DNA from 2 places in the Paenibacillus sp. FSL H3-0310 genome. Region 1 is predicted to be linked to the other one. Evidence: a T-box and tRNA genes for the amino acid it is inferred to sense, from the RefSeq annotation. Region 1 holds a T-box; the other holds one or more tRNA genes.
The links. The T-box of region 1 lies ahead of tyrS (tyrosine--tRNA ligase). A T-box ahead of a tRNA ligase gene usually reads a tRNA of that ligase, here a tRNA-Tyr.
Positions count from the first base shown of each region.

Region 2: it has a tRNA-Tyr gene. The T-box ahead of tyrS (tyrosine--tRNA ligase) is inferred to sense a tRNA for this amino acid. The anticodon was not compared.

Region 1 is NZ_JBBODC010000001.1:2,196,934-2,204,064, forward strand. Features, by position in the region: gene MHH63_RS09895 (DNA alkylation repair protein) at 61-873, shown strand; gene MHH63_RS09900 (acetamidase/formamidase family protein) at 1,114-2,664, shown strand; gene MHH63_RS09905 (Lrp/AsnC family transcriptional regulator) at 2,742-3,188, opposite strand; T-box leader at 3,341-3,571, shown strand; gene tyrS (tyrosine--tRNA ligase) at 3,759-5,018, shown strand; gene MHH63_RS09915 (hypothetical protein) at 5,224-5,511, shown strand; gene MHH63_RS09920 (anaerobic sulfatase maturase) at 5,731-6,975, shown strand; gene MHH63_RS09925 (ROK family protein) at 7,039-7,131, opposite strand, start outside.
Region 2 is NZ_JBBODC010000002.1:911,278-918,408, reverse strand. Features, by position in the region: rRNA gene MHH63_RS23460 (23S ribosomal RNA) at 1-1,157, shown strand, start outside; tRNA gene MHH63_RS23455 (tRNA-Ser) at 1,240-1,331, shown strand; tRNA gene MHH63_RS23450 (tRNA-Met) at 1,362-1,438, shown strand; tRNA gene MHH63_RS23445 (tRNA-Val) at 1,447-1,522, shown strand; tRNA gene MHH63_RS23440 (tRNA-Thr) at 1,554-1,629, shown strand; tRNA gene MHH63_RS23435 (tRNA-Asp) at 1,644-1,721, shown strand; tRNA gene MHH63_RS23430 (tRNA-Phe) at 1,784-1,856, shown strand; tRNA gene MHH63_RS23425 (tRNA-Tyr) at 1,865-1,950, shown strand; tRNA gene MHH63_RS23420 (tRNA-Lys) at 1,956-2,028, shown strand; gene MHH63_RS23415 (PucR family transcriptional regulator) at 2,178-3,272, shown strand; gene MHH63_RS23410 (ABC transporter ATP-binding protein) at 3,384-4,505, shown strand; gene hprK (HPr(Ser) kinase/phosphatase) at 4,716-5,654, shown strand; gene lgt (prolipoprotein diacylglyceryl transferase) at 5,667-6,698, shown strand; gene ppaX (pyrophosphatase PpaX) at 6,704-7,131, shown strand, end outside.

The DNA of each region.
Region 1 (7,131 bases):
ATCCTAGCTATGACATGAAGGTGATTTAAGCTTTCAAATCATAGTGAAGGGACGATTTCCATGGAACACAGGAAGGGCGCTCGAAAGGTTACTGAAATTCCCGTTGAGATTGTAGAACTGCTGAATAAAGGATATTTACAGAGCGTGAATTTAACGGAATGGCTTGCTGTGGATCATCTTGTCTTGTTGATAAATGTACTGAATGAGCTAGGTTTTGAACAGGAAGCTAAACCAATTTTACAAAAGCTGAATGCGTTAACGGAAAAGAAAATCATGAAGCTCATCCCGGTGATTTCACGTGAGTGGCAGCTTCTATTTGACTGTAAATCAGAGCTGGAACGTTCCCGACTATTTGCTGTGTTAGCTCATCATAAATCCGATAGTGTTCGCTGCTGGGCTGCTTATATCGTGGGCCAGAATCATCAATGGAGTCTAGTTCAAAAACTAACAGCAATCCGTCCTTTTGCAGCGGATGGGCATTTTGGGGTGCGTGAGATTTCATGGATGGCTTTAAGGGAATCAGTCATTGCCGAGCTGGATGCTTCCATTGAATTATTAAAGGCTTGGGTTCATGATCAGGATGCGAATATTAGGAGATTTGCGATCGAATTGACGCGCCCACATGGGGTATGGGCAAAGCATATTACAGCGCTCAAAGAAAATCCAGCGATTGCCCTTCCGCTATTAGAACCGCTTAACTCTGATCCGGCAAAATACGTTCAGGATTCTGTAAGCAATTGGTTAAATGATGCTAGCAAAAGCCATCCGGCATGGGTACAGCAAATTTGTGATGAATGGTTGAACCTATCAGGTACCAAGGAAACAAAGCGGATTGTAATCCGGGCTACAAGAAGTATTACTGATCAAAAATAAAATAAGTGCATCACTTTAGACTGGATAATCAAACGTCAAACACTATGGGCTAATAAGTGTTGGCGTTTTTTTGTTGTGGAGTTAACTTGGATAATTCAAGAGAAAGACTCCTTCGTGTTTATTATTTAAACCAAAATTCATAAAAATATTTATATTGTTAATCCTCAGGTCATCTGTTATACTCAGAAACACCAAATGTTATAAAAACTAACACTAATTATAGGGATGGAGGATTTTCGTATGAAAAAACAAATAATTCGTAATGTAGGTGTCACGTTATCCCTGTTTTTAGGGGTGAACTCGTTATCGAGTGTTATGTATGCTAACACATCGAACGATGCGTATAAACCCAAAACCCATGTACTGAAGGCGAATTCGGAAACTGTTCGATGGGGGAATATAGGTAAGGGAGATCCAGCTCTAACTGTGCATTCGGGAGACATCGTAACGGTTGAGGCCATTACACATCACTCAGGGGATGATTACGAGCGGATGATTAAAGGAGATGCGGGAGTAGAGGATATTTTCCACTGGATTGAAGGGGAGAAGAACGAAGCGCTACGCGGGCCAGGCGTACACATTATGACAGGTCCTATCGCTGTTGAAGGTGCTGAACCAGGAGATGTGCTGGAAGTTAAGATTCTGGACATGAAGCTGAGACCAAATGGGAATGACCAATACGCTGGCAAAACATATGGCGTGAATGCCGCAGCGAACTGGGGCTATCTATACGGAGATATGGTAGAGGAGCCGAAAAAGCGTGAGGTAGTAACTATCTACGAGATGGATACGGAGGGTGGAACAGATTATGCAACAGCTGTATATAACTACAAATGGTCTGTGCAAACCGATCCAGATGGTCAAGTGCACCCGACAATTGACTACCCGGGTGTTATCGTTGACCATAATACGATTGATAAGAACTTCGATGTGCTAAAAGGCGTGAAAATTCCGGTACGTCTCCACTTTGGTACAATGGGTGTGGCGCCGAAAGAAGCGGATGTTGTTGACTCCGTTCCACCTTCTTACAACGGCGGTAACGTAGATGATTGGCGGATTACCGAAGGTGCAACGATGTATTATCCAGTATCCGTAGCTGGTGCACTTCTGTCGATCGGTGACCCGCATGCCGGTCAAGGTGATTCGGAGATTAACGGAACTGCGATCGAGACATCGGTCACTGGGGATATACAAGTCATTCTTCATAAAAAAACATCGCTTAACAACAAGCTGAAAGGTTTAAACTTCCCATTACTTGAAAATGAGAACGAGTGGGTTGTACATGGATTCAGCTACGCCAATTATTTGGAGGAGCTGGGGGCTAGTGCTCAGACGGATATCTTCAAAAACTCGTCCATCGACAAAGCGATGAAGGATGCCGCTCATAAAACAAAAGATTTTTTAATGGCTGGAATGGAATTGAGCGAAGATGAGGCGTACTCTCTGATGTCTGTGTCAGCTGATTTTGGAATTACACAAGTGGTGGATGGAAACTGGGGCGTACACGCCTTAATTGATAAAGGTCAATTCGGCGATTCCGAGCGCAAGCCCGTGGTTTTACGGAGCAGCTTTGAGAACTTTGGAGCAAAGGTTGGCTGGCAGCCAGCCACTAAGACAGTTACGCTAAGCTACAATGGCAATGTTCTGGAGATGAAGGTTGGAGCGACAACGGGGATTTACAACGGAGAGACAGTGAAGCTTGTAGCCCCAATAAGTGTTGTGAACGGGAAGATCGTGGTCAGCGAATATTTCGTGAACTTTTATAAAGCTAAGCTGGCTAAGACAGAATAAGACGAAATAGCAATTATTCGATAATCCTAAAAAAATCCATATGAGAAAAGAACCGTCTTTATAGGCGGTTCTATTTCTTATATATTCAATCCGTCCTGATTTTTGTGGCGTTTTAATAAGATTTGGTTTTCTACACGTACCAGTCCATCCAGACAGTAGATTGATTCATGCATAAACCGTTCCATCTCTTCAAGATTCTCTACCAAGATGTGAATATGCAGAATACATGGTCCCGTCATTTCGTATAATACAGCTACGCGTTCGTTTTCCTTTAATACATCGACGATATGATTTAAATGAGCAGGTTCTACTTCAAGTTCCAGGTAGGCGGAGATTTTCTTTCCTAGCTTTTCAGCACTGATGACAATCGAGAACTGTTCAATAATCCCTTGATTGACTAGCCGATCAATACGATCTTTCACCGCGACACTTGATAAACTGACTTCTTTAGCTAGATCAGTATAGGAAATTCTGCTGTTTTGGGCCAGACGCATCAAAATATGGTTATCGATAGGATCTAGCATGCGGATTCGTTCACCTCTTTTTTCGTAATTGTATCAGAAAAAAAGTGGAAATGCCTAGTAGCGCTTTACAGTAGAAGTGTGTGACGGCATTCTCTGCTGAAGATAGTTGACATAAAAGAATTATTTCACTATACTGGCTGTAATCTTATATACGATATACGTTGAAGGAGCCCAGTAGTAACTTAGTCCCTGTTCCAGAAAGCCGGGGGTTGATGAAACCCGGTACACACTAAGCTTGCGAATTACACTTTGGAGTATCTCGGGTAACACCGAGCGGAATGGCGAACGATATCTCGTCAAGAGTGGTATCAATGGTATGCTTGAGCATAAGCGTTTCATGGATGCAATCTGGGTGGTAACACGGTTATTCAATCGTCCCTATGTCTACAATAGACAAAGGGACGATTTTTTTGTTTTTAAATATAAGGATTTATAGGGTTCACTTCATCAATGATCCTTATATTTCTCGCTGAAACGGTACCGTCCTAGTCAGGAGGGCAAAGCCGTTTCCGCTTGGCGGACTGATGTTTCATTTATAGGATAACTACTAATTTTGAGGGGTGTAAGGCAATGAATATTATCGACGAACTAGAATGGCGCGATGCCATCAATCAACAAACAGATGCCGAAGGGCTAAGAGAACTGACCAATCAAAAATCGGTATCCCTGTACTGCGGTGTAGATCCAACAGGTGACAGTATGCATATTGGCCACTTGATTCCATTCATGGTGCTCAAAAGATTTCAACTGGCAGGACATCGTCCAGTGATTCTTATTGGTGGGGCTACGGGAACGATTGGTGATCCAAGTGGACGTCAATCTGAACGCTCTTTGCAAACGCTGGAGCAAATCCAAGCCAACGTTGACGCACTTACAGCACAGATGAAAAAACTGTTCGTGACTGATGGCGACAATCAAATCCGCATGGTGAACAACTACGATTGGACGCATAAAATCAATGTTATCGAATTTTTGCGTGACTATGGTAAAAACTTCAGCATCAATTCGATGCTTGCCAAGGATGTTGTAGCGAGCAGATTGGACAGCGGAATTTCCTTTACGGAATTCTCCTACCAAATCCTGCAATCCCTGGACTACCTGCACCTGTTCCAGCATGAAGATGTGCAGCTGCAAATCGGTGGTTCTGACCAATGGGGGAACATCACAAGTGGCTTAGATCTGATTCGTAAAAAAGAAGGTTCTGAGGCGGTAGCATTCGGACTTACCATCCCGCTTATGCTGAAAGCCGATGGTACAAAATTCGGTAAAACAGCTGGCGGAGCCATTTGGCTGGATCCGAACAAAACGACAGCTTTTGAATTCTACCAGTTCTGGGCGAATACAGATGACCGTGATGTTGTGAAATACCTGAAGTACTTTACATTCCTCTCTAAAGAACAAATTGATGCACTTTCAGAAAAGGTGCAGACCGAACCGCATAAACGTGAAGCGCAAATAACACTGGCTGAAGAAATGACCAGATTCGTGCATGGTGAGGAATTGCTGGAGCAGGCTAAACGTATTACTGCCGCTCTGTTCAGTGGAGATATTAAATCTCTGACCGCTGACGAGATCGAGCAAGGCTTCAAGGAAATGCCGACCTACGAAACGACATTGGAGTCCAAAAATATCGTGGAGTGGCTGGTAGATCTAGGAATTGAGCCATCCAAACGTCAAGCGCGTGAAGACATCACCAAAGGCGCAATTTCCATGAACGGTGAAAAAGTTAGCGATGTAGCATTTGAAGTTACAGCCAGCGAAGCCATCGGCGGACGTTTTATCATTATCCGTAAGGGTAAGAAAAACTACAGCCTGGTGAAATTGTCCTAATAATAAGAAGCCTTCCTTATGAATAAGGAAGGTTTTTTGTTGTATTTTAAGTATAGAGGCCGACTATTTGCATATTAAGTGAAATTTGAAAGGTGAAATCGTCAAAATTATGGTAAGCTTAGGATTCGTGTGATTTATGGATTAACATGATATTCTACAACTATAACAGAAAATTAGGAGTGGTAATTTGAGAAGACAAAAACCAATGACCATGGAAGAATTAATGAATGAGTTACAAGGACAGAAAACGTATCAAGAAGATCCCAATCACATCTCTTTCGAGAAATTGTTTAATGAAGCGTTTATGAGTAAGTATTCCAATTACAAAAGTTTCGATGAGTTTGTAACCAAAGGGAACTTTCAAGTAAAGACAGAAGAAGATGTTGCTGACATACCTGATGAACTGTTTGATCGTCATGTTGTTAGGGAGACGAAGTTTGCGGATTGGAAATCCATGTTGGAAACAGCAAATAGAGAATACGTCCGTAATTAATAAGACTAGTCTCTAACTACCGTTAGACTCATCCACAAAGAAACTGCACACCCTTATTGCTTTGTCCCAACGGACAATGGGGAGTGCAGTTTTTTTGTGCCCAGTTATTTGACCAGCTATGATGTTTTACTCATCGTTGACTCGCAGATCTATGATTTAATTGAACAAATAGGAATTAGGTTTTACAAAGATAGTATTACATAGGAGGGGCAGAATCGTATGACTGCATGTATACAAACCTCTAAGCAGGAGACCCTTCATGTCATGTGGAAAACCGTCTCAGAGGATTGTAATCTAGCCTGTGATTATTGCTATTACAGTACAGCCGGGGGACATCCTCAGCAACCGATCCGAGTGATGGATACGGAGCTTCTGGAGCGGTTTATCGCTCAGTACATGAAAAGATCATCAGGGATAGCGACTTTCTCTTGGCAGGGTGGGGAGCCATTATTGGCCGGACTTTCGTATTTTGAACAAGTGATTTCATTCCAAGCTAAGTACGCTCCGCCTCATACGATGATCAGTAATGCACTGCAGACCAATGGAACGCTTATCCATGAGAAATGGGCGAAATTTTTTAAACGGTATAACTTTTTGGTCGGGATTAGTCTGGATGGCCCAGAGCCTATTCATGATGCTCATCGTGTAACGGGTTCGGGAAAAGGCAGTTATGATCTAGTTATGCGTGGGATTCGTCATTTACAGAATGAGGGTGTGGAGTATAGTATTCTGACGGTGATTCATGAAGATAACGTGACGAAACCAGATGAGTTGATGGCATTATATCTAGAACACGAATTTCCTAATATTCAGTTTATCCCCTGCATGGATTTTGCTTCTCAGAAAAGTGAAGTAGCGGGACGTTTCCGAATTACACCTGAACAATACGGAGTCTTTTTATGCCGTACATTTGACCTTTGGTACAACGGTGGGTACCCAGAGCTTCCTATTCGTATTTTTGAGAATATGCTTCTTGTATTCATGCATCGTGAGGCAGAGTTATGCGTTCACAACTCATGTTGCCCGAAGATGATGGTGCTTGAAACGAACGGGGATGCCTACCCTTGCGATTTCTTTATTGATGAAGAGCATAGGCTAGGAAATATCGGCCAAACTGACTTGGAAGCACTGCTAAGCAGCCCAGTATATGATGATTTTTTGTTAATGAAGCCCAATATGAATGAATCATGCTATAAGTGTGAGTACCTTAGCTTTTGCAATGGGGGATGTCCGCGCAACCGGAATTGGCTTGATGTTAATGATCGGACTGAGGTTGATTATTTCTGCCATAGCTACAAAATGTTCTACTCATACGCCTATGAACGCATGCTATTACTGGCGAACCGACTTAGATCGGAGCGGATGCTGGAGTACAGGAAAAGTGCAAAACCACTTCCAGGTCGAAATGATCCATGTTTCTGTGGAAGCGGGAAGAAATTCAAAAATTGCTGTCAGGCATTATAGATTAGACTAGACAAGGTTGTCCCAACAGTCATGCAAAGGATTGGGAGCAACCTTTTTGTTATGCTATAGAACCATATGATTTCTCACCATTATTGCCGCACCCGTCACCACAGCTTCTTCTTTTAATATACCTAGGGAGAAGTGAGGTTGGTATTC
Region 2 (7,131 bases), on a different contig from region 1:
ATAGCACGAGGGGGCCGCAGTGAAAAGGCCCAAGCGACTGTTTAGCAAAAACACAGGTCTGTGCGAAGCCGCAAGGCGAAGTATACGGGCTGACGCCTGCCCGGTGCTGGAAGGTTAAGGGGAGTGGTTAGGGGTAACCCGAAGCTATGAACCGAAGCCCCAGTAAACGGCGGCCGTAACTATAACGGTCCTAAGGTAGCGAAATTCCTTGTCAGGTAAATTCTGACCCGCACGAATGGCGTAACGACTTGGGCGCTGTCTCAACGAGAGATCCGGTGAAATTTTAATACCTGTGAAGATGCAGGTTACCCGCGACAAGACGGAAAGACCCCATGGAGCTTTACTGCAGCTTGATATTGAATTTGGGTACGATCTGTACAGGATAGGTGGGAGCCGTAGAAATCGGAGCGCAAGCTTCGGTGGAGGCGCCGTTGGGATACCACCCTGATCGTATCTAGGTTCTAACCTAGTGCCCTTATCGGGTACGGGGACCGTGTCAGGCGGGCAGTTTGACTGGGGCGGTCGCCTCCTAAAGAGTAACGGAGGCGTTCCAAGGTTCCCTCAGAATGGTTGGAAATCATTCGCAGAGTGCAAAGGCATAAGGGAGCTTGACTGCGAGACCTACAAGTCGAGCAGGGACGAAAGTCGGACTTAGTGATCCGGTGGTACCGCATGGAAGGGCCATCGCTCAACGGATAAAAGCTACCCTGGGGATAACAGGCTTATCTCCCCCAAGAGTCCACATCGACGGGGAGGTTTGGCACCTCGATGTCGGCTCATCGCATCCTGGGGCTGAAGTAGGTCCCAAGGGTTGGGCTGTTCGCCCATTAAAGCGGTACGCGAGCTGGGTTCAGAACGTCGTGAGACAGTTCGGTCCCTATCTGTCGTGGGCGCAGGAAATTTGAGAGGAGCTGTCCTTAGTACGAGAGGACCGGGATGGACGTACCGCTGGTGCACCAGTTGTTCCGCCAGGAGCATGGCTGGGTAGCTACGTACGGACGGGATAAGCGCTGAAAGCATCTAAGCGTGAAGCCCCCCTCAAGATGAGATTTCCCAATTAGTAAGACCCCTTGAAGACGACGAGGTAGATAGGTTGGAGGTGGAAGTGCAGCAATGCATGGAGCTGACCAATACTAATCGGTCGAGGGCTTATCCTATACGTAGAATGCAGATTCGTTTCGGATTCAGTTTTCAGGGAGTCAAATTCCTGTTTGGATTGCTGTGGTACTGATATCGTTTGGAGAGATACCCAAGTGGCTATAAGGGGACCCTCTGCTAAGGGGTTAGACTGCGTAAGCGGTGCGTGGGTTCGAATCCCACTCTCTCCGCCATTTTCAATCCATAGCAATACTAATTATTGTGGCGGTGTAGCTCAGCTGGCTAGAGCGTACGGTTCATACCCGTGAGGTCGGGGGTTCGATCCCCTTCGCCGCTACCATAATACCTGGAGGCTTAGCTCAGCTGGGAGAGCATCTGCCTTACAAGCAGAGGGTCGGGGGTTCGATCCCCTCAGCCTCCACCATTTTCATCTTTTAGAATTGCTTTTACACCGTGCCGGTGTAGCTCAACTGGTAGAGCAACTGACTTGTAATCAGTAGGTTGGGGGTTCAAGTCCTCTCGCCGGCACCATTTTTAATTAATGCGGAACCGTGGTGTAGTTGGCCTAACATGCCTGCCTGTCACGCAGGAGACCGCGGGTTCGAATCCCGTCGGTTCCGCCATTTTTTCCACAAAATGAGTGGGAAGTGTAAGACTTTTCCGCTTAATTGTCATGTAATCTTATGGCTCGGTAGCTCAGTCGGTAGAGCAGAGGACTGAAAATCCTCGTGTCGGCGGTTCGATTCCGTCCCGAGCCACCTTTTTTGGGGGATTAGCGAAGTGGCCAAACGCATCAGACTGTAAATCTGCTCACGTACGTGTTCGGTGGTTCGAATCCATCATCCCCCACCATTTATGAGCCATTAGCTCAGTTGGTAGAGCACCTGACTTTTAATCAGGGTGTCGAAGGTTCGAGTCCTTCATGGCTCATCCCAAACAGAAAGTCATCACCTTAGGGTGGTGGCTTTTTTTGTGTTTTTATGTCGTATTATAGTAGCGCGCTGCTGTAGTGATTAACATAATATTAGAGAATATGCTAAAATAGGCGAAAAGAGCAAAAGTGGTGGAGTATGGTGACTATGGATAGCGAAACATTGCGAAAAAAGTTAGAGCAGCTCACCGGAAAGAAAACCGGAATCAAGCAGTTAGGGAGGCAACATTCAGCTTCTCTTTTTAGCCTGGGATTGGAAGCACAAGAACAGCCGGTAATCCATGAAGGTCATCTTTGGGCACCATTATATGAGACTGATGGACGTGTAACCGCTGTCTGGGTGGAATTGGATGGACTTAACTCTTTGGAAATACAATTAGTGAATTATGCAGTTCGAAACTTTGCAATTGCACTAAAAGCTACTGGGGTTAGAGAAGAAGGGGAAGCGGAGGCTCGGCAGCTGGGTACCTGGTTGAACACCGAACTGGAGCAAGAGAAAAATGACTCTGAGATACCCGATGAGATGGCTCTAAAGGGACGTTTATTCGGAGATATGGTTCCATTCCTACTTAGCAGTGAGAATGCACATAGCCCGCAGATCACTTATCGTTCCTTAATGAAGCTGCTGCGCAGCTATTTTGAGAATGAAATTCTGCTTATACCTCTTCAAGAAAAAGAATGGTTAATATTGGCCCGGAAGGAACTACTCACGGGCGGAGATGATAAGGATGAGGAAGAAGAGAGTGTAGATGAAATTCTGGCTCAGACCAGTATGGGCTTGCACGAACTGATAGCTAGCGAATGGGTAGGTGTATTCCATTTGGCTGTAGCTCCGGCTATCGTTCCTGTTAAGGGATTGACGGGATCCGTGGCCTTGCTGAGGGAGACTATTGTACTCGGACGTATTTTCCAAGTGGGTGAATATATTCATTTACCTTGGGAGCTGCATTTGGAACGTTTGGTTAACAGCATTCCTGATGCACGGCGTAAACAGTTACTTGGACAGATTGGCGACTATTCTTCCGTATTATCGGATAAAGAGATGCTGATGACCCTGGAGACGTTTTTTGAGATGGATTGTAATGTAAGTGAAACAGCCAAGAAGTTATATATTCATCGCAACACGCTTTTATACCGTCTGGACAAGATAAAACAGGAGACGGGTGCCGATGTGCGTAGCTTTGGGGACGCTGCTATTGTGAAGCTTACTATGCTTTTGTATAAAGTGACGAAAAGGAAATAGGTTTTTTGTGAACGTTACAAATAGTCACCGTGTCCCGTCTAGGGTAATATAAATGTACAAGGAAAAAAGAATTTTTCAATTAATCAATAATTAACTCGAGGGGGAAATACAATGGCAGGCGTACGTTTAGAGCATATTTTCAAAAAATACCCGGGTTCAGATAAAGCAACAGTAATGGATATCAATCTTGATATTAAAGATAAGGAATTTCTAGTATTGGTTGGACCATCCGGTTGCGGTAAATCCACAACTTTGCGTATGATCGCTGGTCTGGAAGAAATCTCCGAAGGTAAAATGTACATTGGCGATCGTGTAGTCAACGACGTTGCACCTAAAGACCGCGATATCGCGATGGTATTCCAATCCTACGCCCTGTATCCGCATATGAGCGTATACCAAAACATGGCTTTCGGTTTGAAACTTCGTAAAGTGAAGAAAGATGAAATCGACAAGAAAGTACGTGAAGCTGCTAGAATTCTCGATATCGAGCATTTGCTAGATCGTAAACCAAAAGCACTTTCCGGTGGTCAACGCCAACGTGTCGCTTTGGGACGCGCTATCGTACGTGATCCACAAGTCTTCTTGATGGATGAGCCTCTTTCCAACTTGGATGCTAAACTTCGTGGTCAAATGCGCGCTGAAATCACTAAACTGGTTAAACGCCTTGAAACCACTTGTATCTACGTAACGCATGACCAAACAGAAGCTATGACAATGGGTGACCGTATCGTAGTTATGTATGATGGTATCATTCAACAAGCTGCTTCCCCTGAAGAGTTGTACAATGAACCAACTAACCTGTTCGTAGCTGGATTTATCGGATCCCCTACAATGAACTTTATCAATGGTACTTTGTCCGAAGCAAACGGTTCTATCCGTTTCCGCGCTGAGAACCTTGATGTTGAAGTACCAGGCGGAAAAGCTCAAATCATCCGCAGCAAAGGCTACATTGGCAAAGAAGTAATTATGGGCGTTCGTCCAGAAGATATCCATGAAGAGCCAGTATTCTTGGAAGCTTCCCCGAACACAATCTTTACTTCATTGGTTGATGTAACTGAAAACCTTGGTCACGAAATGCTCCTTTACTTGAGCGGCCTTGGTAAATCTACTGTAATCGCTCGTGTAGATGGACGTTCCACTACTCGCGAAGGCAGCAAGCCAAAACTGGCTATCGATATGAACAAAGTTCACTTCTTCGATAAAGAATCCGAAGTTAACATTCTGTTGGGATAAGATCGCAGGATCTTTTCTCTCTTGATAAAGCCACCCGAAAGGGTGGCTTTATTGTTTAATTAGGGTCGTAATGGATAGGCGTTAAGATTGCATTCACAAGCGTTATCAATTAAGATAGCAGGAGAATTACCTCCGGAATTGTAATGAGATCGCTGTCAACCGGACGCAGTAAGCGGACATATACCGCAGGTGACGAAAGGACGAATTTACATGGCTAAGAAAGTAAAAGTATCTGAATTGGTACAACATTTTCAATTAGAGGTTATTTCCGGCCAGGAAGGTCTAAAACGACCTATTACGGTCGATGACCTGAATCGCCCTGGACTAGAGATTGCTGGTTATTTCGAATATTATCCGGAAGAACGTGTTCAACTATTAGGTAAGACAGAACTCGCATTCTTCTCCATGCTACCTGAAGCTGAACGTAAAAGTAGGCTTCGTGGAATCTGTAATGACAATACCCCTTGTATCGTAATTACCCGTAGTTTGGATGTGCCACAGGAGTTAATTGATATAAGTAATGAAAAGGGACTTCCTGTGCTTCGTAGCTCGATGGCTACGACTATTTTCTCCAGCCGTTTGACGAGCTTCTTAGAAGGGAGATTAGCCCCTACAGCAACGATTCATGGTGTACTCTGTGATGTATATGGTGTAGGTATGCTGATTACTGGTAGTAGTGGTATTGGTAAGAGTGAGACAGCCCTTGAACTTGTAAAACGTGGACATAGACTGATCGCTGATGATGCCGTGGAAATCCGCCAGACTTCAGATAACCAGCTGCATGGTACAGCCCCTGAGTTGATCCGTCACTTGTTGGAAATTCGCGGAGTAGGTATCATTAACGTAATGACACTTTTTGGTGCGGGTGCTATCCGTAATCATAAACGGATTACACTTGTCGTTAGATTAGAGGCTTGGCAGCAAGACAAGCAGTATGACCGGCTTGGACTTGATGAGGAAACAACGCGGATTATTGATACCGATGTTCCACTTGTAACCATTCCTGTACGTCCAGGACGTAACCTTGCCGTTATTATTGAGGTTGCTGCGATGAACTATCGCCTGAAGCAAATGGGCTTTAATGCAGCCCTGCAGTTTACGAATAAGTTAACTGCGACCATATCTGAGGATATGGACGATCTCGATTAGGAGTGTGAGACAATGTTCCCATTAGCAATAGATCCTATTGTATTCTCAATTGGATCACTACCTGTACACTGGTACGGGTTAATACTAGGGGTCGGTGCACTCGCGGGATTATTTCTTGCGATCCGCGAGGGCAAACGGTTCGGAATCCCGCAAGAATTCTTTATGGATATGCTGCTACTGGGTGTACCCTCGGCAATTATAGGGGCACGGATTTATTTTGTAGCTTTTAAATGGGACGATTATAAGCATAATCTGATAGACGTCTTTAAGATCTGGAATGGCGGCATCGCCATTTACGGCGCATTAATAGGAGCGATTATTTGCGGAATTATTTATTTCCGTTATAAGGGTTACCCTTTCTGGCGTATTGTTGATATTTGTGCACCTGGACTACTGGCGGGTCAAATGATTGGCCGCTGGGGAAACTTTGTCAACCAAGAGGCATACGGCAGCGTAGTTGAGGAATCTTTTTTACGGGATAAACTGCATTTACCTGACTTCATCGTTAATCAAATGTACATAGGAGATGCTTTTCATCATCCGACCTTCCTGTATGAATCTCTTTGGAGCTTACTAGGGATTGCGTTATTGATGGTTCTCCGTCGTCAGAAGTTTGTACGTGCTGGAGAAATCTTCATGTCTTACTTTATATGGTATTCCATCGGTCGGTTCTTCATCGAGGCTGTGCGTACTGACAGTTTAGCTTTTAACGGAAGTGCAGGACTGGCTTCGTTTATAAACGGCTTATGGAGTCCGATGGAATGGTTAGGTTTTGAACAAGGATATCTGGATCCTGCCTATGGTAATATTCGTATTTCTCAGCTGCTTTCTCTACTGATTATTGTGGCAGCTATATTGCTGATCGTTATTCGCAGAGTAACCGGAGAGCCTAAAGCACATTATTCTGACCCTATCGTATGTACTAAACCGATCCAAGCAGATACTGTAGTGCCAGAAAGCGCAGTAAATACACCGCAGAAAACTCGTCAAGGAACACAACCTGAGCAAGGACAGCCAGCGGATGGAGATAAGAAGGAGCAGTAAAACTTATGATAGAATGCGTTCTTTTTGATCTGGATGGAACGATTGTCGATACGAATGAGCTAATCATTAGTTCATTTATGTACGCGCTGAAGGACAATGGTCTGGCTCCACTGACCAGAGAAGAGATAATTCCGCATATGGGAACAACCCTTCAGCAACAGATGAGAGTATTCTCTGGACTAGAGGATGTAAATGGTACGTTAGAAAAGTCCTATCGTTCTTATAATAATGAGCATCATGATGAGTTAGTGCGTTCCTTTCCGCTTGTAAAGGAGACCATTGAGGAGCTCTCGCGTCGTGGGATCAAACTTGGGATTGTAACTACTAAGATCCGTCCAACAACGATCAAGACCCTGGAAAGGTTCGATTTACTTAAGTACATGGATACGATTGTGACTGTGAACGATGTTACTGAACCAAAGCCACATCCGGA